4 regions of the Rahnella sp. CJA17(1/100) genome follow, and region 1 is predicted to be linked to each of the others. Evidence: predicted binding sites of a transcription regulator. Region 1 holds the regulator's gene; each other region holds the start of a gene.
What was found. The regulator PurR, encoded in region 1, represses purine synthesis genes. The targets are predictions, from matches to a motif close to CANGCAAACGTTTGCNTG.
Positions count from the first base shown of each region.

Region 2: the regulator PurR is predicted to act here: its motif matches at 1,411-1,428, upstream of purT (formate-dependent phosphoribosylglycinamide formyltransferase).
Region 3: the regulator PurR is predicted to act here: its motif matches at 1,732-1,749, upstream of glyA (serine hydroxymethyltransferase).
Region 4: the regulator PurR is predicted to act here: its motif matches at 1,669-1,686, upstream of rbsD (D-ribose pyranase).

Region 1 is NZ_CAWOJA010000044.1:415,172-418,345, reverse strand. Features, by position in the region: gene AACU55_RS18845 (C40 family peptidase) at 1-225, shown strand, start outside; gene cydH (cytochrome bd-I oxidase subunit CydH) at 391-480, opposite strand; gene purR (HTH-type transcriptional repressor PurR) at 814-1,839, shown strand; gene punR (DNA-binding transcriptional activator PunR) at 1,877-2,782, opposite strand; gene punC (purine nucleoside transporter PunC) at 2,919-3,174, shown strand, end outside.
Region 2 is NZ_CAWOJA010000044.1:309,013-312,186, forward strand. Features, by position in the region: gene AACU55_RS18360 (YoaH family protein) at 1-72, shown strand, start outside; gene purT (formate-dependent phosphoribosylglycinamide formyltransferase) at 163-1,341, opposite strand; gene dbpA (ATP-dependent RNA helicase DbpA) at 1,592-2,974, shown strand; gene yebF (protein YebF) at 3,136-3,174, shown strand, end outside.
Region 3 is NZ_CAWOJA010000022.1:133,123-136,296, reverse strand. Features, by position in the region: gene AACU55_RS12095 (3-phenylpropionate MFS transporter) at 1-210, opposite strand, end outside; gene glyA (serine hydroxymethyltransferase) at 374-1,627, opposite strand; gene hmpA (NO-inducible flavohemoprotein) at 1,960-3,150, shown strand.
Region 4 is NZ_CAWOJA010000001.1:5,627-8,800, reverse strand. Features, by position in the region: gene kup (low affinity potassium transporter Kup) at 1-1,483, shown strand, start outside; gene rbsD (D-ribose pyranase) at 1,699-2,118, shown strand; gene rbsA (ribose ABC transporter ATP-binding protein RbsA) at 2,126-3,174, shown strand, end outside.

The sequences.
Region 1 (3,174 bases):
GCGGCTCCGGTCAAACGCGGCGAACTTGAAAGCGGTGATCTGGTGTTCTTCAGAATCAATAACCGCGGCGCAGCAGACCATGTTGGTGTTTACGTGGGGAACGGCAAGTTTATTCAGTCTCCAAGAACGGGCGAAGACATTAAAATCACCTCTCTCGGCGACGATTACTGGCAAGATCATTATGTGGGTGCACGCCGGGTAATGACGCCGAAAACGATCCGATAATAAACAATTCGTTAAGTCTGAAGTTTCGCTAATCAGCCATTGAATAGCATTTAACGAAGAGTTTCTGCAGGGAAGAGTATCGGCGGTAACGGCCACTGCGTAAAATTGAAAAGGGCGATTCCTGTAACAGGAATCGCCCTTTTTTATAGCGGTTCACTTACTGAATCAGTTCATCACCGCAGTGAAGCTGAAAGCGATAATCATAAGCAAAGCGCATACCGTGGTGATCAACGATAATTTCAGGTTGCTGTCCATCAAACCCCCTTTCGGATCAAATTGTGGCATTTTTTAAGCCACACTAATTGTGTGCCAACGCATTTTCGCATAATTAACATTTAAAATCTTGTGCTGAATGACAATGTATCCCTGAGAATTTTACTTCCACTTTCCTGCATTATAAGAGAAAATTGTCGGTTAACACGCCTGTGTGCTGGTTGATTTCACCCGAGAGCATTTCACGCCTCATTCTGAAGAATCCACCCAACGATTTCACTGCCCTTTTAGAAGCCAGCAGTGAGATCCACGCAAGCAAACGATTAACATAATGCTAACGTGCTGAAACACGTGAGTTCAGGAGTCATTGTTTACATGGCAACGATTAAAGATGTCGCAAAGCGCGCTGGCGTTTCCACTACAACCGTGTCGCACGTCATCAATAAAACACGTTTCGTCGCCGAAGAAACCAAAGAAGCGGTTCTCCTTGCAATCAAAGAGTTACATTACTCGCCGAGTGCTGTAGCCCGCAGTCTGAAGGTCAATAACACCAAAACGATCGGTCTGCTTGCCACCTCCAGCGAAGCGCCCTATTTTGCCGAAGTGATTGAAGCCGTAGAAAACAGCTGCTTCTCCAAAGGCTATACGCTGATTTTGTGTAACTCGCATAATAATCTGGAGAAACAACAAGCCTACCTGCAAATGCTGGCGCAAAAACGCGTCGATGGCTTGCTGGTGATGTGCGCGGAATATCCTGATGAGTTGCTCAATATGCTCGAGGAGCACCGTTCGATCCCAATGGTGGTCATGGACTGGGGCGAAGCGCGTAAGAACTTCACCGACAGCATTATTGATAATGCTTTCGAAGGGGGTTACATGGCCGGGCGTTATCTGATTGAACGCGGTCATCGTGATATTGGGGTGATCCCGGGCCAACTGGCACGTAATACCGGCGGTGGCCGCTTCCAGGGTTTTGTGAAAGCACTGACTGAAGCCAATATTCCGCTGCGTGACGAATGGGTAGTTCAGGGCGATTTCGAGCCGGAATCGGGCTATCAGGCGATGCATAAAATTCTGATGCAGAAGCACCGCCCGACTGCCGTATTCTGTGGTGGCGATGTGATGGCAATGGGCGCAATCTGTGCCGCAGACGAACTGGGCCTGCGCGTTCCTCAGGATATTTCCGTGATCGGTTACGACAATGTGCGTAACGCCCGTTACTTCTCCCCCGCGCTGACAACCGTGCATCAGCCGAAAGAACGTCTGGGTGAAATGGCCTTTACCATGTTGCTGGACAGAATTGTCAGTAAGCGTGAAGAGTCTCAGACCATTGAGGTGCATCCGAAACTGGTCGAACGCCGTTCCGTAGCCGATGGTCCGTACCGCGATTACCGCCGTTAACAGATATCGAACGCCTGCAGATGCAGGCGTTTTTTTTCTAATCACGCAGCCATTCCTGATTCATGGTTTCTGTATCGCCCATATATTCCAGCAACCAGGCCAGCGAGGGTGACGGATTGCTTTGATCCCACGTCAGGCAACACGGGCTGTCGGGAAACGTATTTTCCAGCGTCAGCACCTGCAACTTTTTCTGTTCTATCCACGGCGTGACGCGATGAACCGGCATCATACCCACGCATAAGCCCTCGGTCAGGCATTCCAGCGCGCAGGTCCAGTCTGGCACGACCAGCCGCCGCTGGTTATCCAGCGTCCATGTATCCCGCTTAGGCAATGTCCGGGAGGTGTCTTCCAGACAGAGTGCAGGATAAGGCCGCAACTCATCATCATTCAGCGCGCCGGATAACTGCGCCAGCGGATGTTGCGGGCTGACGACGCAATGCCAGTCCATAAATCCCATGTCACGAAAACTGAAGCCCCCGCCAACCGGTATCGCGCGTGTAGCACCGATCGCCACGTCTGCCCGCCCGTCAACCAGCGCATCCCAGACACCATTAAACACTTCTGAGTGAATAATGAGTTCGGTGTCCGCAAAATGGCGGTAGAAATCGAGCACCAGACGCCGTGTCCGTGCGGGTTTTACAATCCGGTCAACCGCCACACGTAATTCGCCGCGCCAGCCGTTCGCCACCTGCTGACACTGCCGGCGCGTGGCTATCATTTTTTTTGTCAGAATCCGCGCTTCATCGACAAAAACCTTTCCCGCAGGCGTCAGTACCACGTCACGATGGCGACGTTCAAACAACGGCACGGCCAGCCACTGCTCAAGCTGACGGACGGTATAGCTTATAGCAGAAGGCACGCGGTGCAAATCTTGCGCTGCCGCACTAAAACTACCCGTTCTTGCCACGGCATCTACCACTTCAAGGGCGTATTCTGACCACATAATTCAGCCTTCAATATTTTTGATAGCAGAGTGCAAATATTAGCGTTTCACAAGCCTGTTATCAAAGCGTTAAACTCCGCCTCCGGTATGTAATCTGCATCACATCATCTGCAATAAATAAATTAACGAGACGATAATGAAACCCTCCTTTGGATTTATGCTCTATCTCGCGGGACTGAGCATGCTGGGCTTTTTAGCCACTGATATGTATCTGCCTGCGTTCAGCGCCATGCAAACCAGTCTGATGACCAGCCCCGGAATGATCAGCGCAAGTCTGAGCATTTTTCTCGGCGGATTTGCTCTCGGTCAGTTGTTATGGGGGCCGTTGTCAGACAGGATCGGCCGTAAACCGGTATTGCTTCTTGGTCTGACACTGTTTGCGGTCGGTTGTC
Region 2 (3,174 bases), 110 kb from region 1:
GCAGAAGAAATCCGCGAAACGCATAAAGGCGACCGTGTGACCGTCATTTTTGATGACGAAGACGACGAATAAAACGTTGCTCCGCAGTTTCCCTTTGCTGCAAAGAAAAACCGGACTCTTTTCAGGCGTCCGGTTTTTTTTCATCTCAGCGTCAGGAATGGATTAGCCTTTAACCACCACTGCAGCCGCTGCCTGTTTGGCCTGTTCCACGGCGTCTTCAACGTTGTCCGCCGTCGCCAGCGCTACGCCAAGACGGCGCTTACCACTGATTTCCGGCTTACCGAACAGACGGATCTGGTTGTAACCGGTCAGTGCGTTTTCCAGGCCGGTAAACGTCACGTTGTTGCTGGTCAGTTCCGGCAGGATTACGGCAGAAGCGGAAGGGCCGAACTGGCGGATATTGCCCACCGGCAGACCGAGGAATGCGCGCACATGCAGGGCGAACTCTGATAAATCCTGAGAAATCAGCGTTACCATCCCGGTGTCGTGCGGGCGAGGTGACACTTCGCTGAAGATCACTTCATCACCACAAACAAACAGTTCAACGCCAAACAGGCCTTTACCGCCCAACGCTTTCACCACTTTCTCTGCGATGTCTTTGGCGCGCTGCAATGCAAGGTCTGTCATCTGCTGTGGCTGCCAGGATTCGCGGTAATCACCGTCTTCCTGACGGTGTCCGATTGGCGCACAGAAATGAATGCCATCAACGGCGCTGATCGTCAGCAGGGTGATTTCAAAATCAAACTTCACCAGACCTTCGACGATGACCCGTCCGCCGCCAGCACGGCCACCTTGCTGGGCATAATCCCATGCCGCCTGTAACTGATCGGCACTGCGGATCAGGCTCTGACCTTTACCGGAAGAGCTCATCACCGGTTTGATAATGCACGGATAGCCGATGGCGTCGATCGCCTCACGGAAAGCCGCTTCATCATCGGCAAACTGATAAGTGGAAGTGGGCAGCTTCAGCGTTTCGGCAGCCAGACGACGGATGCCTTCGCGGTTCATGGTCAGGCGTGTCGCTTCAGCACAAGGCACGACGTTGTGACCCTGTTTTTCCAGCTCGACCAGCATGCTGGTGGCAATCGCTTCGATTTCCGGCACGATAAAATCAGGGTGTTCGCTTTCGATAACCTGTTTCAGTGCATCGCCATCCAGCATGTTAATGACATGGCTGCGATGGGCGACCTGCATCGCGGGTGCATCGGCGTAGCGATCAACGGCAATCACTTCCAGACCCAGTCGCTGGCATTCAATCGCCACTTCTTTGCCCAGTTCGCCGGAGCCTAATAACATGACGCGGGTGGCGCCAGTGCGCAGTGCAGTACCAATGGTTAACATAGCTTCGTACCCAGATCTGTGTGAAGGAAAATAGGAATTTCGGCGCGCAGTATATCTGAAATTATTGTCGACGAAAACGATTGCGCAGTGCTGTTGATAAATTTAAGCGGGAATAAAAGCAGGATTTTTTTAGCCTGTTTTCTGCCGTTTAAGGCAGTCTGCGGGCGTCTCTGTTATCATTTACCCAAACCATGGCGTCAGGCTTCCTGCCGCTGTCCCGATTTTTGCCTCACATAAAGAGTTATCGCCCTTGAGCACGCATTCCTTTTCTGCCCTGACATTACCCGTTGAGCAACTTTCAAACCTGAATGAACTGGGTTACACCGAAATGACCCCGATTCAGGAAGCGTCGTTGCCTGCCATCCTGCTGGGTCAGGACGTCCGCGCCAAAGCCAAAACCGGCAGCGGTAAAACAGCCGCTTTCGGTATCGGTTTACTGAACAGCATTACCGTTTCACAGTTCGTCGCTCAGGCGCTGGTATTGTGTCCGACCCGCGAACTGGCCGATCAGGTCAGCAAAGAATTACGCCGTCTGGCGCGTTTTACCCAAAACATCAAAATTCTGACTCTGTGCGGTGGCCAGGCAATCGGGCCACAGCTTGAATCGCTGGTCCATCCGCCGCACATTGTGGTGGGTACGCCGGGCCGTATTCAGGAGCATTTGCGTAAAGGCACGCTGAAACTGGACGAACTGAAAGTACTGGTGCTGGATGAAGCGGACCGCATGCTGGATATGGGCTTTAGCGAAGATATCGAAGATGTCGTCAGTTATACGCCGCAGGATCGCCAGACGCTGCTGTTCTCCGCGACGTATCCGGACGGCATTGAGCGCATCAGTTCTAAATTTCAGCGTCAGCCGCTGAAGGTAGAAATCGAAGGTGAAGATGACATTGCTGATATCAGGCAGATTTTCATCGAAGCCGACAAACATCAGCGCTTATCGCTGCTGGCCGCAGTGCTGTATCAGTATCAGCCGACTTCCTGTGTGGTGTTCTGTAACACCAAACGTGACTGTCAGGATGTTTGTGATGACCTGAAGGCGAAAGGCATCAGTGCGCTGGCGCTGAACGGCGACCTCGAGCAGCGTGACCGCGACCGCGTACTGGTGCGTTTCTCCAACGGCAGTTGCCGCGTACTGGTGGCGACAGATGTGGCGGCGCGCGGGCTGGACATTAAACAGCTCGGCCTGGTCATTAATTACGAGCTGTCTTTCGACCCGGAAGTTCACGTTCACCGCGTGGGCCGTACCGGTCGTGCGGGCACCAGTGGTCTGGCCGTCAGTCTCGTGACACCGCAGGAAATGCCGCGTGTAACGGCGCTGGAAGATTACACCCGCCAGCGGTTTACCTGGCAGCCCGCAGCGCAGGCACTGGCCGCCGCCCCGGTGGCGCTTGATCCTGAAATGGCAACGTTATGCATCGATGGCGGCCGTAAAGCCAAAATCCGTCCCGGCGATATTCTGGGCGCGCTGACCGGTGACGCCGGGCTGACCGCAGCTGAAGTCGGTAAAATCGATATGTTCCCGGTTCATGCTTATGTGGCGATTCGTCAGAAGAGCGCTAAGAAAGCGCTGCAACGTTTGCAGGAAGGGAAAATTAAAGGCAAGAATTGCAAAGCCATTATCTTGCGTTAACCGGGTTTCTTATCGCTTTGCATTGGTCGTCTTGTTGTTAATGTTGTGTTATTGCCTTGTTGAGGATTATATTATCTAACGCAAGCGATGACCTTGTCTTATGTAGGGATATTGTCCGGCAAGGTCAACTGAATGAACGACAAAGACTGGGAAGACGAACGATGAAAAAGATAATCTTGGGCGTTGTGATGGCCGTTGCA
Region 3 (3,174 bases), on a different contig from region 1:
GATGAGATGTGAAGGGTCTTTGATGGAGGGCGAAATGATTAACGTGCCGAGAAAACGGGCGACCAGACCAGCACCCAGCAACAAGCCGATGCTTTCGGAGGAGATCCCCTCACCTTTAAGCCACAGGCCCCAGAAAGGAAGAAAAATACCGTAACTGAAAAAATAGGTGAAATAACTGAGTGCAAGCCAGCGCGTGGAACGCAATTCCATAAATCCTCCGGTGTGAGGCCAATACTTTGACAAAGCTCACAATCGCTAGCAATCCGCAGACGCTTTCATACTCCCGTAATGTCTGCCAGCTCACAAATTCTGATACATGCCCATAAAAAAACCCGCCGTAGCGGGTTTTAGCAGCTTAACGGCTTCGCAAATATTACGCGTAAACCGGGAAACGTGCACAGATGTCGAGAACTTTCTGTTTAACGCGTTCGATCGTTGCTTCGTCGTTCACGTTGTCCAGCACGTCACAGATCCAGCCAGCCAGTTCGCGCACTTCAGCTTCTTTGAAACCACGACGGGTCACAGCCGGGGTACCGATACGCACACCAGAGGTCACAAACGGGCTCTTCGGATCGTTAGGTACACTGTTTTTGTTCACAGTGATGTTAGCGCGACCCAGAGCAGCATCGGCTTCTTTACCGGTCAGATTCTTATCGACCAGATCCATCAGGAACAGGTGGTTGTGCGTACCGCCGGAAACCACTTTGTAGCCGCGTTCCAGAACCACAGCCACCATTGCCTGTGCGTTTTTAGCCACCTGCTGTTGGTAAGCTTTGAACTCAGGTTCCATCGCTTCTTTCAGTGCTACCGCTTTACCGGCAATCACGTGCATCAGCGGGCCGCCCTGGCCACCCGGGAAGACAGCAGAGTTCAGTTTTTTGTAGAACTCTTCGTCGCCGCCTTTCGCCAGAATCAGACCGCCGCGTGGGCCAGCCAGCGTTTTGTGCGTGGTGGTGGTCACGATGTGTGCGTGTGGAACCGGGTTCGGGTAAACGCCCGCAGCAATCAGACCGGCAACGTGTGCCATGTCAACGAAGAAGTAAGCGCCAACGCTGTCGGCGATTTCACGCATTTTTGCCCAGTCAACGATACCGGAGAATGCAGAGAAGCCGCCGATGATCATTTTTGGTTTGTGCAGTTCGGCCTGACGTTTCACGTCTTCGTAATCGATGTCGCCGCTTTCGTCGATACCATAAGGCACCACGTTATACAGCTTACCGGAAAGGTTAACCGGTGAACCGTGCGTCAGATGACCGCCATGGCCAAGGTTCATCCCCAGAATGGTGTCGCCCGGTTGCAGCAGTGCGGTATACACCGCGAAGTTTGCCTGTGAGCCGGAGTGCGGCTGAACGTTGGCGAAATCTGCACCGAACAATTCTTTTGCACGGTCGATAGCCAGTTGTTCAACGATGTCGACGTACTCACAGCCACCGTAATAACGTTTGCCCGGGTAGCCTTCTGCATATTTGTTGGTCAGTTGCGAACCCTGAGCCTGCATGACACGCGGGCTGGTATAGTTTTCTGACGCAATCAGCTCGATATGTTCTTCCTGACGAACAACTTCTTTTTCCATTGCTGCCCACAGCTCAGCATCATAATCGGCAATGTTCATTTCACGCTTTAACATCCGCATCTCCTGACTCAACAAACTAAAAATAAACGCCCCTTCCGGGTTCTGCGCCACAGTGTAAATGTTTAAGCGGCCTTCGGATAGGGTCAGTTTGAGGTTTTTAGGCAAACGATTGGCTCCAGATACAGCAAGGCTTTGATCTGCGAACATCTGTCCATAATCAAGGGATAAATATTCACCTGAACATGTACAAATTTCAGCTTTGTGACTCAGCCCCTGTCGGGAAAAGCCCTTACCCCTTTAGGGGGTGTTTACAGAAATAGTGGGTTTATATAAGATGCATTTAAAATACATGTTTAAATAAAATCATCACAGACAAGGTGTTCACCATGCTTGATTCAGCCACTATCGCCACCGTTAAATCCACTATTCCTTTGCTCGCCGCGACCGGTCCGAAACTGACCGCACACTTTTATGACCGTATGTTTGCGCATAATCCCGAACTGAAAGACATCTTCAATATGAGCAACCAGCGCAACGGCGATCAGCGTCAGGCGCTGTTTGATGCCATCTGCGCTTATGCCGCCAATATTGAAAATCTGGCGGCGCTGCTGCCTGCAGTGGAACGCATCGCGCAAAAACACACCAGCTTCACCATCCAGCCTGAGCAATACAATATTGTCGGCGCTCACCTGCTGGCAACGCTGGATGAAATGTTCAGTCCGGGTCAGGAAGTGCTGGATGCATGGGGCAAAGCCTATGGCGTGCTGGCGAATGTGTTTATTAACCGTGAAACCGAGATTTATCAGGACAGCGCAGAAAAAACGGGGGGCTGGCGCGGCACGCGTGAATTCCGCATCGCCGACAAACAACCGCAGAGTGAACTGATTACCTCTTTCCTGCTGGAACCTGTCGACGGTAAACCGGTGGCCGACTTCCAGCCAGGGCAATATCTGGCGGTATATATCCGCGATGCCTCACTGGAAAATCAGGAAATCCGCCAGTATTCCCTGACCCAGGCACCGAACGGCAAAACCTACCGCATCGCGGTAAAACGCGAAGGGCAAGGTGCCGTATCCAACTTCCTGCATAATTTTGCGCAGCCGGGCGACATCATTCATCTTGCTGCCCCGCACGGTGATTTCTTTATGGATATCAGCGATACCACGCCGGTGGCGCTGATTTCTGCCGGTGTCGGCCAGACGCCGATGTTGGGTATGCTCAATACGCTGGCAGAACGCGGACATCATGCGCCGGTACAATGGCTGCACGCGGCTGAAAACGGTGCCGTGCACGCATTTGCCGGTGAAGTGACAAGCGCGCAGAAAAACCTGCCGCAACTGGAAAGCCATGTCTGGTATAACCGGCCACAGGCAAATGATTTACCCGGTGAAGATTTTCAGTATCAGGGGCTGATGGATCTGAGCAAAGTCAGCGCACAGCTGAGCGATCCGGCGATGCATTTCTACCTGTGCGGTCCGGTCGGCTTTATGCAGTTTGCAGCGAAACAACTGCTGGCGATGAACATCAGCGAAGCGAATATTCACTACGAATGCTTCGGCCCGCATAAAGTGATTTAATCCCTGCACGAAAAGAAAAGGCTG
Region 4 (3,174 bases), on a different contig from region 1:
GGAAGGTTTGGAAATCGCAGCACCTTCACTCGATCCTTATATCGTCCCCTTATCTATTACTGTCCTGACGCTGCTTTTCATTATTCAGAAACACGGCACCGGCATTGTTGGCAAACTGTTTGCGCCGGTGATGTTGTTGTGGTTCCTGACGCTGGCTGTTCTCGGCGTGAACAGCATCATGCAGAACCCTGAAGTACTTCGCGCCATGAACCCGATGTGGGCGGTTAACTTCTTTATCGAGCATAAGTCGTTTTCCTTCCTGGCACTTGGCGCGGTCGTTCTGTCGATTACCGGCGTGGAAGCGCTGTATGCGGATATGGGCCACTTCGGGAAATTCCCGATCCGTCTGGCCTGGTTCACCGTGGTGCTGCCTTCTCTGGTGCTGAACTACTTCGGTCAGGGCGCATTGCTGCTCAAAGATCCGGAGTCGATTAAGAACCCGTTCTTTCTGCTGGCGCCTGACTGGGCTTTGATCCCGTTACTGGTGCTGGCAACACTCGCGACCATTATTGCCTCTCAGGCGGTGATTTCCGGCGTGTTTTCCCTGACGCGTCAGGCTGTGCGTTTAGGCTATCTACCGCCAATGCGCATCATCCACACTTCAGAAATGGAAGCGGGCCAGATTTACATCCCGGCCATTAACTGGTTGCTTTACTTTGCGGTGGTTATCGTTATCGCCAGCTTCGAGCATTCGAGCAATCTGGCAGCGGCATACGGTATCGCAGTGACCGGTACGATGGTGCTGACCAGTATTCTTTCCTGTACGGTGGCACTCAAAAACTGGCACTGGAAACCTTTCCTGGTCGGGCTTTTGCTGATCGGTCTGCTGTTTATGGATATCCCGCTGTTCGCGGCGAACGCTACTAAACTGTTCTCCGGCGGTTGGTTGCCGCTGACGCTGGGTTTGGGCATGTTTATCGTTATGACGACCTGGAAAAGCGAGCGCTTCCGCCTTATGCGCCGCATGAACGAGCATGGGAATTCCCTGGAAGCGATGATCGCCTCTCTGGAGAAATCCCCGCCGGTGCGTGTTCCGGGTACGGCTGTGTATATGTCGCGCGCCATCAACGTCATTCCGTTTGCGTTGCTGCACAATCTCAAACACAACAAAGTGTTGCATGAGCGTGTGGTACTGCTGACGTTACGCACCGAAGATGCGCCTTATGTACATAACGTCCGGCGCGTCACCATCGAACAGCTTTCGCCGACGTTCTGGCGTGTGGTCGCCAGCTACGGATTTAAAGAAACGCCGAACGTGGAGGAAGTGTTCCACCGTTGCGGTCTGGAAGGATTGCCGTGCCGGATGATGGAAACGTCATTCTTTATGTCGCACGAATCACTGATCCTGACCAAGCGCCCCTGGTATCTCTACTTCCGTGGCAAACTCTTTATGGCGCTCAGCCGCAACGCCTTACGCGCGCCGGATCAGTTTGAAATTCCGCCGAACCGCGTAATCGAACTTGGTACGCAGGTAGAAATCTGATCCTCCTTTCTACTGCTCGCAGGGCACCTTCGGGTGCCCTGTTTTATTTTCGCTTTCTCCTTTCTGAAACGACTAACTCAAATTTTCCTGCGGTTTCTTAATTATTCAGCGAAACGTTTCGACGCTGATCACAATTCCATCATAACTCCGTTGCGATGGCCGGGGATCTTTATAAACTCATTGGTGAGCGAAACGTTTCGCTGTAGGAGTTCACAATGAAGAAGTCACCGCTGTTAAATGCCGAAATCTCACATGTTATTGCCCGGTTAGGTCACACCGATCAGCTGGTTATTGGCGATGCCGGACTTCCGGTGCCAGCAGCTTGCCAACGCATCGATCTGGCCCTGACCCAGGGAGTTCCCACCTTTTTACAAGTCTTAGAGGTAGTGACACATGAGATGCAGGTTGAGCGGGCTATCCTCGCCGAGGAAATCCTCACTAAAAATCCTCAACTCCATGAAGCGTTGCTCGCCCAATTGACACAACTCGAACAACACCAGGGAAACACCATTGCTTTGGATTACGTCAGTCATGAGTCATTCAAAGCACAAAGCGAAAAAAGTCGGGCTGTGATCCGCAGCGGGGAATGTTCGCCTTATGCGAACGTTATTCTGTGTGCCGGCGTAACCTTCTGAGGCCTTTATGCAACCTTTGCTGCAACTGACAGGCATTGATAAAGCCTTTCCCGGCGTAAAAGCACTTTCCGGCGCGGCGCTCAGCGTCTATCCGGGACGTGTAATGGCGCTGGTGGGAGAAAACGGCGCGGGCAAGTCCACCATGATGAAAGTGCTGACCGGCATCTATCAGAAAGATGCCGGCTCAGTGCATTTTCTTGGCAAGGAAGCGGTTTTCAGTGGCCCTAAAGCCTCTCAGGAAGCCGGGATTGGTATCATTCATCAGGAATTGAACCTGATCCCCCAACTGACGATTGCTGAAAATATCTTCCTGGGTCGTGAGTTTGTGAACGGTTTTGGCCGCATCAACTGGAAAAAGATGTATGCCGAGGCCGATAAACTGCTGGCGCGCCTGAATCTGCGTTACAAAAGCGACCGGCTGGTAGGCGATTTATCCATCGGCGACCAGCAGATGGTCGAAATTGCCAAAGTGCTGAGCTTTGAATCCAAAGTCATCATTATGGATGAACCGACGGATGCCCTGACCGATACCGAAACCGCTTCTTTATTTAACGTGATCCGGGAACTGAAAGCCGCCGGTTGCGGTGTGGTGTATATCTCCCACCGCATGAAAGAAATTTTCGAAATCTGCGACGACGTGACGGTGTTCCGTGACGGGCAGTTCATCGCCGAGCGGCCGGTCAGTTCGCTTGAAGAAGACACGCTGATTGAAATGATGGTGGGCCGTCGCCTCGAAGAGCAATACCCGCGCATTAATCATGAACGCGGTGCGCTGCGTTTGCAGGTACGCGATGTCAGCGGGCCGGGCGTGGATAACGTCAGCTTTGATCTGTACAGCGGCGAAATTCTGGGGATTTCCGGTCTGATGGGCGCAGGCCGTACCGAACTGATGAAAATTCTCTACGGAGCCTTACCGCGTAAAAGTGGTTATGTGGCGCTTGATGGTCGCGAAGTGGTGACACACTCACCGCAGGACGGGCTGGCAAACGGCATTGTTTATATCTCTGAAGACCGCAAGCGCGATGGCTTAGTTCTGGGCATGTCAGTGAAAGAAAA